Regions from separate parts of the Clostridium sp. 001 genome, predicted to be linked through region 1. Evidence: riboswitches for the same ligand, from Rfam matches in the RefSeq annotation. Region 1 holds a riboswitch; each other region holds the start of a gene.
The links. Region 1 has a riboswitch for thiamine pyrophosphate ahead of tenA (thiaminase II). Riboswitches for the same ligand answer to the same signal wherever they lie in the genome.

Region 1 (3,922 bases):
AGTGCAGAAAAAAAGTAAGGAAGTGAAGCTGGAAACTTTAACTTCATAAATATATCTTTTTTACTAGCACCATAGGTGATTAAAAGTTCTTCCATATCTTTTCTTGTAGAACGAAGTCCATCATATACATTTATAGTTATAGGAAAAAATGTTATAAGTACCGTTACAAGTACCTTACTCCATATACCATATCCAAACCAAAGTATGAATATAGGTGCAAGTGCAGTAATTGGAACTGTTTGAGTTACAATTACAATTGGATAAAGAGCTCTTTGTATTCTTTCACTTATATTCATAGCCACAGAAAGCACTACCCCAAGCACTATAGATATTAAAAGTCCCTCAATAGTAATCAAAAGAGTGGCAGGAAGGTGTACTAAAAATAAAATATCTTTAAGTTCCCATATTTTTTCTAAAATAGCAGTAGGAGAAGGCAGTATATACATTGCATCTATATACATTGCTAGAGCCTGCCATATTGCAAAAAACAATACAGCAACTATTATGGATGATCTATACCTTTTCACAGCCTAACCCCCTTTTTTAGTTCATTTATAAGTTCCTCTTTTATCTTTAATATAGGAGGTGTGTCTATCATACTTCTAGTCCTCGGATAGTTGAGAGGCACTTTTATTTCTTTAAATTTTCTTATTGGAGTTTCAGATGTAACAAATATCTTAGTTGATAAAAAAAGAGCTTCTTCTACATCATGGGTTATAAATAATATAGTTTTATCTAAAGCTAACCATTTATCAATGAGCCATTCCTGCATAGAAACTCTTGTTATAGCATCTAATGCACTGAAAGGTTCATCCAAAAGCAACACTTCTGCTCCCGTAAGGAGAGTTCTTGCAAAAGACGCCCTCTGCCGCATGCCTCCTGATAAATCCTTCGGGTATTTATTTTTATATTTTTCAAGTCCAAAATCCTTTAACATTTTTTCTGCTTGAACCTGTGCCTCTTTCAAATTTTCACCTTTAACTTCAAGGGGAAGATATACATTTTGAAGTATAGTTCGCCAGGGTATAAGAAGATCATTTTGCGGCATATATCCTATATAACCTTTTAAATCATTTATATTTTTATCTTTTAAAACTATATCTCCTTCAAAAGCCTTTTCTAGCTTGCAAATAAGTCTAAGTACAGTACTTTTCCCACATCCACTAGGACCTACTATACTTATAAATTCCCCTTTATCTACATTAAAATTGAGATTTTTTATAATGAAATCAGGATCTTCCTCGTATTTGAAGCTTACATTTTTAAATTCCAGCATGATTTCACATCCCCTCGTTATAAGCCATATCCCAGAACATATATTCATACTTGCTTGTATTTATAAATATTTCCTTTAACCTGTTAAATTTCTTTTCCGATATATTTTCTGTCAAATAATCTAACAAATCTATCACCCACTTAGTCTCCTTTTCATAATCACTAGATATATACCCTTTTATCCACTGTCCATAGAACTCATTGTCCAGTGACCCATCTATTTTACTCAACTTTTTACCAATTAAATAGTAACTCCACATACAAGCTAAAAGAGAAGTAGTTAAATCCATTAAATCTCCCATTTGAGATACAGACAGCATATAGCTTGTATACGAAATATTTTCAATAGAAGCTTTAGCATTTTCTATTTCCTCTTTTTTAATGCCTATTTTTTTCATATAATGCCTATGAATATTCATTTCTCCATTTAATATATTGTCCACCATATTTGAGAACCCCTGCATTATGCTTTCTTCACTGGATTTTATCACCCCTAAGGCATACACTTTCGCATAATCTAAAAGATATATGTAATCTTGAATCATATAAAATTTGAATTTATCTATTTCTAAGTTTCCCTCTCCTATTCCCTTTACAAATGGATGTTCATAGTAAGAATTCCATATGTCTTTTACGCTTTCGTATAATTTCATAGATGTTTTCATAATAAGTTTCTCCTTTTTCATCCGACAGACACATTATTAATTGAAAATAAAAGGTACAAACCTCTTAGGAAGTTTGTACCTTTATTTATCAATTACATAAAAACCTCTTCCTACGCTGGCATTAACCAGATCAGGTATAGGGTCTAAGAATTATATTCTTACTCTCAGCCGGTAACACCAGCCCCCCTGGGATACTAAATCTATTTAATTTTTACATTATCAATACAATATTTATATTACTACAATAGCAAAAGTTGGTCAATGCTAAAGCTGTCACGCAATTAACGTAACAGCCTCTTTTGCTTAAATTATACAATAATTTAATTATTATTTATCAATAGCAAAAATTCTAGCTGGATTATCTTTCAAAATGTAGTTTAATGCCTTATCTTCCATTCCAATTTGTTTTAATAAAGGTACGAAACGTGTAAGCATATAATCTATACCGTTTGCCATACCCTCGTCTTCCATATAACTCCAAAGTCCATCCATAAATCCTGCATCCATAGACAATAAAAGTTGTTTGCCATATCCTTTATTTACAAGTGAAATCATATTCTCGGCTAATAAACTATCAGGAGCATATTTAACTTTATTCGGTCCATCAAAACATATATTGACACCTTCATTAAGTACTTTCTCGTAATAATATATATCAGGATTTCTTTGAAGATGGCACAGTATAACTTTATCAGTGTTTGCTCCATATGCTTTTAATAACCTGGCTACTTCCCAGGCCATTGTTCCAAGATCCACATGTACTGAAATCGCACATCCAGTTTCCTGTTGGGTTAATGCAGCTACTTCCAATGCTTTTTGTTCAAGCTTGGATATCAATCTATACCCCGTACCTGCTTTTATTAAACCTGCACGAGCTTTTGTACGTTCAACTACAGGCCCATTATAACTGTGAATATCCATTCCTACTTCTATTTCAGCTACCATCATTTCAACTATTTTATCAATATTAACTGTTGCAAGCCATGATGTCCTTTTATCATAACGTATGCCTTTATGAAATCCAGTTGTCATTATAATATGTCCTCTGTCTTTTACTGCTTCAGCTACTTTAAGCATTGATTTTACATTTCTTCCACAGCCTATAGGATCCATACAAACCATAGTTTTTCCACCAGCATCAGCAAAAGATGAGAACTCTTTTATTGCACTAGGTACACTATCCATAAGAAAACTTGGATCTTCATCTACTTCTGGTCCACCACTTCTAATTAAATGATCATGTGAATCAGTTACCCCCATTTCCTCTGGTAAAATATCTCCCAAAACTGTCCTTATTATCTTCAAAATTATCTCCTCCTTTTTTGATTATTAACATTTAAAAATACATTTACATTAATATTTGTATGCGTTTAATCTTTTCATATAAGATAAAAATATTAAAAAATTATAATTGAACTCATATCTACTGATAATAATATTGCTGGAACAAATGATCGCGTTTATTCTAGCAAACGATATCAAAAGAATACGAAGTCTATCATATAAAAGTTAAAACTACAGAAGATATGATAAACTCCGTTAGTATAGAAGATTATAGTTGCTTAATCTAATTTCATAGGCTTCAATTCTGGCATAATCAAATAAGCAAATGCTCCAATGAGAGCAACAATACCCGATATAATAAATGGCAACGCATAAGAATTGCTAATGCCGATCAATACGCCAATCAGAATTGGGCAAACGATTCCAGCGATATTAGCCGCAGCATTTTGTACAGCACCTATGGTAGCAATCATATTACTGTTTGGTGCAACATCTGCAGGAAGCGTCCATACAACAGATCCTGCTCCAGTTGCTGCTCCATTTGCTATGCAAAGAACGGTTACAGTAAACCACATGTTATGGGAAATAGCTGCCAGACCAATCACGCAACTCAATAATAAGCCCACAATCAATGGAACTTTTCTTGATACCGTCGTTGAGTGTCCATTTCTATAAAGCTGGTCACAAACAATTCCTCC
Region 2 (3,922 bases), 470 kb from region 1:
TAATTTTTCAGATAATTTAACAGCATCGCTAGTAATTTCTGATATACTTGAGCTTGTTTCTTGAAGAGAACTCTTTAATTCTGAAGAGGAATTTTTAATTTTTATGAGGTCTTCTATATCTGTTGATAAAATTAATACTCCGACAACTTGGCTATCTTTATTAATTGCAGGAATTATGGTAACTTTAGCATCTATACCATGTTCATTTTTATTAAATACAGCTCTAAATGTTTCTTTTTTATTAAAAATGGTATCACTGGCACCAACATTTTTTATGAGATTCATATTAGTCTTGTCTCCGACTTTTACAGTAGATTTTTTATTTTTACTGTCTAGAGCATATATACATTTTTCTTTATCCCAAATTGTGATAACTGTATTTCCTTCAAGTGCTTCACTTATGACTGGCGCAGTATTAATCAATGATTGAAAAATTTTCTCCATTTACAATTCCTTCTCTCATAATTTTGTGAAATATTTTATTAACAATATATCATAAATTAGGTTCATTTTCTACTTTTAATAAAGAGTATATGTTTCTATTTACTGTGGATTAAGTTATACTCTTGATTATGCAGAAAATATGAATTTATAAGAAATATAACTATCAAATATGACATGCAGTTGTCATGCTATTTTTGATATATTATAAAAGAAAAATGAAATCTAGGAAGGTGCTAAAATGGAATTAATAAGGATTACGGAAGAAAATATAGAGAGAGAACATATTTGCTGTGCAATTTCAGGCAATAAAGATTGCCAGGTTGTTTCAAAAAAAGAATGGCTTAAGAAACGTTTTAAAGAAGGTCTGGTATTTTTAAAAGGAAATGTAAGGGGAAAGTGTTTTATAGAATATGTGCCAGCAGAAAATGCATGGTGTCCTATTGAGGCAAAGGGCTATATGTTTATTGACTGTCTGTGGGTATCAGGGCGATTTAAAGGAAAGGGATATTCAAATGAACTTTTGAATGCCTGTATTTCTGATAGTAGGGAAAAAGGAAAATTAGGGTTAGTCATATTGTCTGCTAAAAAGAAAATTCCCTATATTTCAGATCCTAAGTATTTAAAATATAAGAAATTTCAATTGGCTGATACTTCAGAGCCTTTCTATGAATTATTCTATTTGCCATTTAGTGAAAATGCACCTAAACCATGTTTTATGAAGCATATAAAAATACCTTCAATTAAAGAACAAGGTTTTGTTTTGTACTATTCAAATCAGTGTCCGTTTACTGCAAAGTATGTTCCTATTATTGAAAAGGTTGCTTCCGAGAAAAAAATTGCATTTAAATCAATACGATTTAAATCAACTAAAGAAGCAAGAATGTCCCCAGCGCCATTTACTACGTATAGTTTGTTTTATAATGGCAAGTTTGTTACAAATGAAATCCTATCAGATAAGACATTTGAGAAAATGATACATAAGGTTATAGATTAAATATCAATGAATTTTACTTAGTGGGAGTGTTACGGTAGCCATCAGATAAGAGCACCCTGTAAGATTATACACGATATCATTTCTGTGTATATCCGTGCAGGGTACATTTTTATTTTAAATATTAAATAAATTAATTAATTAACCTATGCATGTCCATATGTTAACAATTTTTTATTTTCTTTATTAACTCTTTGGCAACTTTCTGTCCTGAAATTAACATGCCTCCAAAAATTGGTCCCATTCTTTGACCACCAAAAGTTGCATTGGCAGCCATACCAGATACATAAAGGCCAGGGTAAACTTCACGAGTATTTTCAACCACCTGTTCTTCTCCGCGATTTGCCCACATTGGCTTTTCGCCTTCCAAAGTTCCATTAGGCGTGTTTAAAACATTTCCCATTCTGGTTACTAATTTATTGACAACTGATGCATCATGTCCGGTAGCATCAAGAACATACTTTGATTCTATCATTATAGGATCAATAGGCATTCTTGTTTTTTCAACAGCGGCCCAATTAATAACTAGACCTGAAATACATTTATCCTTAACTATTACATCTTCTACTGTAATCAAATTTAATATTCTGGCTCCGGCTTGTGCTGCATTGAAAGTAAGTCCAGAAACACATTCAATGGAATCAGCTGTATAGTAATTTTCTTCATATTTTTTGTATCCAATGTTAGATTCATCAAGGATGCTTTTAGCACTTTCTTGAATAACGATCTGATTCATCATCATACCGCCGCCCCACATGCCGCCGCCAATACTCAAGCTGCGCTCTAAAAGGGTTGTTTTAATTCCAGCTTTAGCAAGATAGCTTGCAGCTACTAAACCTGAAGGCCCTCCTCCAACAATAATTACATCTGAATGTAAAACATCCTCTAGTTTATTTTTGTAAGTATCAATAATGGCCTTTGAAATTTTTGTGTCTTCTAAGTACATTTTTCTTTACTCCTTTACTATATAAATTTATAAATTAAAAAGCACACCCGTAGAAACAGGTGTGCTAAATATTTTAAACCTTCCCTACGCGGACATTACTCCGATCAAGTTATAAGAGTCAGGTACTTACTAGTCCTTTCTCAGCCCAAAACATGAGCTCCCCATTAAAATATAGTTACTATTTTGTTTTTATTACTTTTAGTATCATTAATAATATTTAAGCATTACTAACAATTCCTATAATACCACTTATATGTAACTTTGTTAATATAAATTTTTACTGTTAAAAATAAATAGTCTATGTTTAAGCTATTACTATTTATTTAAATCTAATTTTTAAAATAACTATACATTATATTTATTTTGTTTAATACGAGGAGGGACTCTAATGAGCTTTTTGAAAAATGCAAGAGTAAAAGTAAGATTACTTATTTCCTATTTAATTGTGGCTGTATTGATTTTAATTGTAGGAATAGTGGGAACAATATCTTTAAAGAAGGTTTCAAGTAATTCCCAGAATATGTACAATCAAAACATGCAGATTGTTTATAAGTTATCCGATATGAATAGGAATTTATCTGATATAAGATCAGATACTTTAAAGATGGTTTATCAAAAGAGTGATATAAAAAGGCAAGATGCTGAAAAAGATATAAATGCCAAAGAGAGCAATAATGCCGAATATGTTAAAACTCTTGATACATTTGAAATGGACGCTTCAGAAAAGAGTACTTGGGAAACATTTAAAAGTCAATTGAAAAGTTATAAGGATGAAGTTGAAAATATCGATAATTTTTCATCAAAAAAAGACTACGAATCCGCGGAAAATGAACTGCTAAGTAAAGCTACGCCTACGAGAGAAAACATGTCTAAAAGTTTAAATGATTTAATAAGCTTAAACCTCAATTATGCAAAAAACAATAATCAAAACAATACAAAATTATATAATATGTCAAGTGTAATAATGGCTATATTGATAATTTTTGGATTTGCTCTTGCAATATTGATAGGGCTACTTACATCAAATGACATAAACAAGGTACTTCATGACTTACTTAATTTTGCACATAAACTAGAGAAATATGATTTATCATATAAATCTTCAATTACTAGAAAAGACGAATTTGGAGAAACTGCAGCTGCGCTTACAAATGCTAGAGACAATATAAAAAAGCTCATTCACAATATAATGGAAAATTCTCAGGATATGAGTGCGGCCAGCGAAGAATTATCTGCTGTTGTTGAGGAGCTTTATTCTAAAACTGAAAACATGCAAAATGCTGTTAACAATATTGCATCTGGAGTACAAGAAACAAGTGCATCTACTGAAGAAATTACAGCATCTATCCAGGAGGTTAATTCTAGTATAAGTGAGCTTTCACAAAAATCTTTAGATGGAAGTAATAGTGCAAACCAGTCAAAAGAACATGCTTTAACTGTACAGGAAAGTGGTAAAAGGGCAATCCAACAAACAACAAAAGTCTATAATGAAAAAAGAGAAAAAACATTGAAGGCAATTGAAGATGGTAAAGTAGTAGAAA
Region 3 (3,922 bases), 650 kb from region 1:
TATTCATTGAAAGTATGGCACTTACAGTAGCTATAAATTTATCCTCAGAGGCACCTATGGCAGCACCACATAATGCTCCAAGCATACAGCCTGCACCAGTTATTTTAGTTAACATTTCCACCCCGTTTTGAATTACAACACTATTTTTACCGTCTGTTATAAAATCTTCTTTGCCAGTTGCAGCAACTACACAGTTGTACTTTTTGGCTAAAGCTACAGCTGAATCCAAGGCTCCTTCTCCATTATCTAAGGAATCTACTCCTCTTACGTTAGAAGATTGTCCTGCAAGAAATTTAATTTCACCTACATTTCCTTTTATAACATCTACTTTACCAACTTGCATAATTCTATTTATAACTTGAGCTTTCCTTGGTATAGCAGCACAAGCTACAGGGTCAAGTATTACAGGTATATTGTGGATTTTTGCAGAGGTACTTGCTAGGATTACTGCAGCTTCCTGTTCTTTTGTGAGGGTTCCTAAATTTATATATAGGGCAGAAGATATTTTTACAAAATCAAAAACTTCATCATAAGCTTCACACATGGCAGGAGAAGCTCCATAAGATAATAGAATGTTTGCACAGTCATTTATAGTGACACTGTTTGTAATACAATCTACAAGAGGTACTTTATTTCTTACCTGTGTTAATACTTTTGACACACTGTCTAAGTTTAAATTATCCATTTTTCATACTCCTTTATATTAGAAATCTGTTTATTTGAAATCTACATCAGCTTTTTTATATAATTCAATGAAATGTCCCACGGGACCAACGCCACTTCCTATGGAAAAGGAATTTTCTATAGCCTTAGTTATATATTGCTTTGCAAGATATACGGATTTGTCAGTACTTTCACCTTTAGCCAAGAAGGAGGCTATGGCAGAAGATAAGGTACATCCTGTTCCATGAGTGTTTTTAGTATCTATTCTATGACCGTCTATGTTTAATATTTTGTTTTCATAAAGAAGAACGTCGTTGGCATCATTGCATCTGTGGCCTCCTTTTACAAGCACGTTTTTAGCACCTAGCTCTTTTATGCTAAAAGCTGCTTTTTCCATGTCGCTGCTATTTTTTATTTTCATTTCTGTCAGAACTTCAGCTTCTGGAATATTTGGAGTTACGACGTCTGCAATGCTTGTCAGATCTTTTATAGCTGTTTGTGCTTCAGGTTTTAAGAGAAAGTAACCACTTTTTGATACCATTACAGGATCAATTACTATGTTTTTAGCTTTGTATTCTATTAAAAGCCTCTTTATTACAGATATGGTTTTGCTGTTTGAAACCATACCAATTTTTACTGCATCTACTTGTATGTCATCAAATATAGATCTTATTTGTGCTTCTACAATTTCAGGAGTTACATCCATTACGTCCTGTACTCCTATGCTATTTTGAGCTGTAACAGCAGTTATGACACTCATACCATATACGCCAAGGGCACTCATGGTTTTTAAATCAGCTTGTATACCAGCTCCACCACAGCTGTCAGAACCTGCAATTGTTAATACCTTTTTCATTTTTACCCCCCTAATTTAGTAACTTTAAAATTAATATCAATTGAATTTTACTTAGTGGGAGTATTACAGTAGGCAGCCATCAGGTCAAAATAAAAGGTATATGCAGAAAAGCATATACCTTTAAAATCAAAAATATGTAAGTTGCTTCCCTACGCCAGTTTTATCTGGATCAGGTTCAAAGGGTTAGAGAAAGATCTCTTCTCAGCCTTGCAGCACCCCCACAAAAGTATTAAGTTTTATACATTAATTTTACTACAGTGATAAAAATTTGCAATATGAAATTTTAATATTTACTTCATTGACTAAGTTTCCCCATATGTACATAAATGGAATGTGGGAGGGTGTTAGCAATAGCAGCCGAATAAAAGTTTTTGCAGTACGTGTGATATAATGGCATTAATTGAAGATTTTTGTTACAAAACAAATTAATAAAAATGATAGGATGTGTTGATATGGAAAAGAAAAGAATTTTAGTCCCATTAGATGAAACAGAGAGAAGTATGCATTCACTTGACTGTTTAAAAAAATTGTTTTCCAGAGATGAAGTACAGTTAACTCTTATGTATGTATCTGAAATAGTTATAGTAAATGAAACGGGTGTATCAAATAGCATGGTAGATATGGCAAGGAAAAAAGGTGAAAACATCTTAGATAGAGCTGAAAGAAAGATTCAAGAATATAAACCTGAAAAATATTGTGTTTTTGGACGTGTAGCAGATGAAATACTGAAAAAGGCAAATTGTGATGAATTTGATATGATAATTATGACTAAATCTAATAAAAAGGGTTTGGCTAGAATGATCGGATCTGTAACAAGTAAAGTATTAAAAAATTCACAGGTTTTAGTTATGATTGTTCCAGAATAAAAATGGTTTAAAATAGCCATAATGTTGTACAAGCATTATGGCTATTTTTATCTGCATATTAAAATATTTGTCTGGGACTTGGAATTATAGGTGATTTTATTTAGAATATTTTTATTGATTTTTTCACATACTTTAATGAGCATCCTATGAATTGTTTGAGGTATAAGTTGAGTTTTGTTTAGAAACTCTATATCAGGAAGGTGTGTAATTAATGTTTGTTCCACATAGAGTTATTTTTGAAAAAGGTACCCTAGAATATTCTCTGGGAAATGAGATATATAATAGATTTAAAAATGATGACAAGGTGGAGATAATAAAATTGTCTTCAAATAGAGTTATGTCAGCTGTGCCAGGAAAAGATATATATGAAAAGTACAGGGAAGGTAAAAAAACTTTAGTTGTGGGTGTAAAAAAAAGCTTGAAATTTCAAAGTTGTAAGCCTTCGGCACATTATCAACTGCCCTTAGTTAGTGGATGTATTGGACAGTGTGAGTACTGCTATTTAAATACACAATTAGGGGAAAAACCTTTTGTGAGAGTTCATGTCAATGTTGATGACATCTTAAAACAGGCTCAAAAATATATAGATGAAAGAAATCCTGAAATAACTGTATTTGAAGGTGCTGCAACCTCCGATCCAGTTCCTGTGGAGCCGTATACCAATTCACTTAAAAAGAGTATAGAATACTTTGGAGATCAAAAGCTTGCAAGATTTAGATTCGTAACAAAGTACAATGATATAGATGGATTTTTAAACATAAATCATAATGGTCATACGGAAATAAGATTTAGTTTAAATACAGATAAGATAATAAAACAATATGAGCATTATACAGCTTCAATGGAAAAAAGAATACAATCTGCTTTTAAACTTGCTGAAGCAGGTTACCCTATAGGTTTTATAATAGCACCTGTATTCATATATGAAAATTGGAAGCAGGAATATGAAAAAGTTTTAGACATGTTATATGATAGAATGCCTAAAAATTTAAAGAATCCTATTGGATTTGAAGTCATATCGCATAGATATACAACTAAAGCTAAAAATATCATACTACAGGTATTTCCTAAAACGACGCTGCCAATGGAGGATAGTGAAAGAAAATTCAAGTATGGTCAATTTGGATACGGTAAATTTTTGTACACGAAAGAGCAAATGGAAGAAATTAAAACCTTTTTTGAAAGAGAACTTTCAAGTAGATTCTCAAAAGAAAATATAAAATACATTATATAAACGGGAGAATTTTAATCATGCAGGAATTAGAAAATGTAGTTAAAATAGAGGATGCAGAAGTTAGATATGATAAAAAAGTTGTATTAAGAAATATTAATATGGATATAAAAAGAGGAGAGATAGTTGGACTTTTAGGACCTTCTGGTTCAGGAAAGACCACTATTGTAAAATCTATTATTGGAATGAAAGAATTATCTAAAGGATTTATTGAAGTACTTGGTGAAAAAATGCCGTCTCTTGGTGTAACTTCAAGAATAGGATATATGGCACAAAGTGATGCACTGTATGATGATTTAAGTGCAA

Region 2: it holds a riboswitch for thiamine pyrophosphate, as region 1 does, so the genes downstream of both, B5S50_RS05000 (sulfide-dependent adenosine diphosphate thiazole synthase) here and tenA (thiaminase II) in region 1, are expected to answer to the same signal.
Region 3: it holds a riboswitch for thiamine pyrophosphate, as region 1 does, so the genes downstream of both, thiD (bifunctional hydroxymethylpyrimidine kinase/phosphomethylpyrimidine kinase) here and tenA (thiaminase II) in region 1, are expected to answer to the same signal.

Annotation. Positions count from the first base shown of each region.
Region 1 is NZ_CP020473.1:647,073-650,994, forward strand. Features, by position in the region: gene B5S50_RS02815 (ABC transporter permease) at 1-527, opposite strand, end outside; gene B5S50_RS02820 (ABC transporter ATP-binding protein) at 524-1,276, opposite strand; gene tenA (thiaminase II) at 1,281-1,940, opposite strand; TPP riboswitch at 2,031-2,138, opposite strand; gene B5S50_RS02830 (phosphotriesterase) at 2,268-3,245, opposite strand; gene B5S50_RS02835 (MFS transporter) at 3,503-3,922, opposite strand, start outside.
Region 2 is NZ_CP020473.1:1,122,069-1,125,990, reverse strand. Features, by position in the region: gene B5S50_RS05010 (methyl-accepting chemotaxis protein) at 1-444, opposite strand, end outside; gene B5S50_RS05005 (YoaP domain-containing protein) at 683-1,438, shown strand; gene B5S50_RS05000 (sulfide-dependent adenosine diphosphate thiazole synthase) at 1,599-2,381, opposite strand; TPP riboswitch at 2,446-2,555, opposite strand; gene B5S50_RS04995 (methyl-accepting chemotaxis protein) at 2,770-3,922, shown strand, end outside.
Region 3 is NZ_CP020473.1:1,301,479-1,305,400, reverse strand. Features, by position in the region: gene thiM (hydroxyethylthiazole kinase) at 1-685, opposite strand, end outside; gene thiD (bifunctional hydroxymethylpyrimidine kinase/phosphomethylpyrimidine kinase) at 716-1,519, opposite strand; TPP riboswitch at 1,648-1,749, opposite strand; gene B5S50_RS05845 (universal stress protein) at 1,972-2,385, shown strand; gene splB (spore photoproduct lyase) at 2,597-3,619, shown strand; gene B5S50_RS05835 (ABC transporter ATP-binding protein) at 3,637-3,922, shown strand, end outside.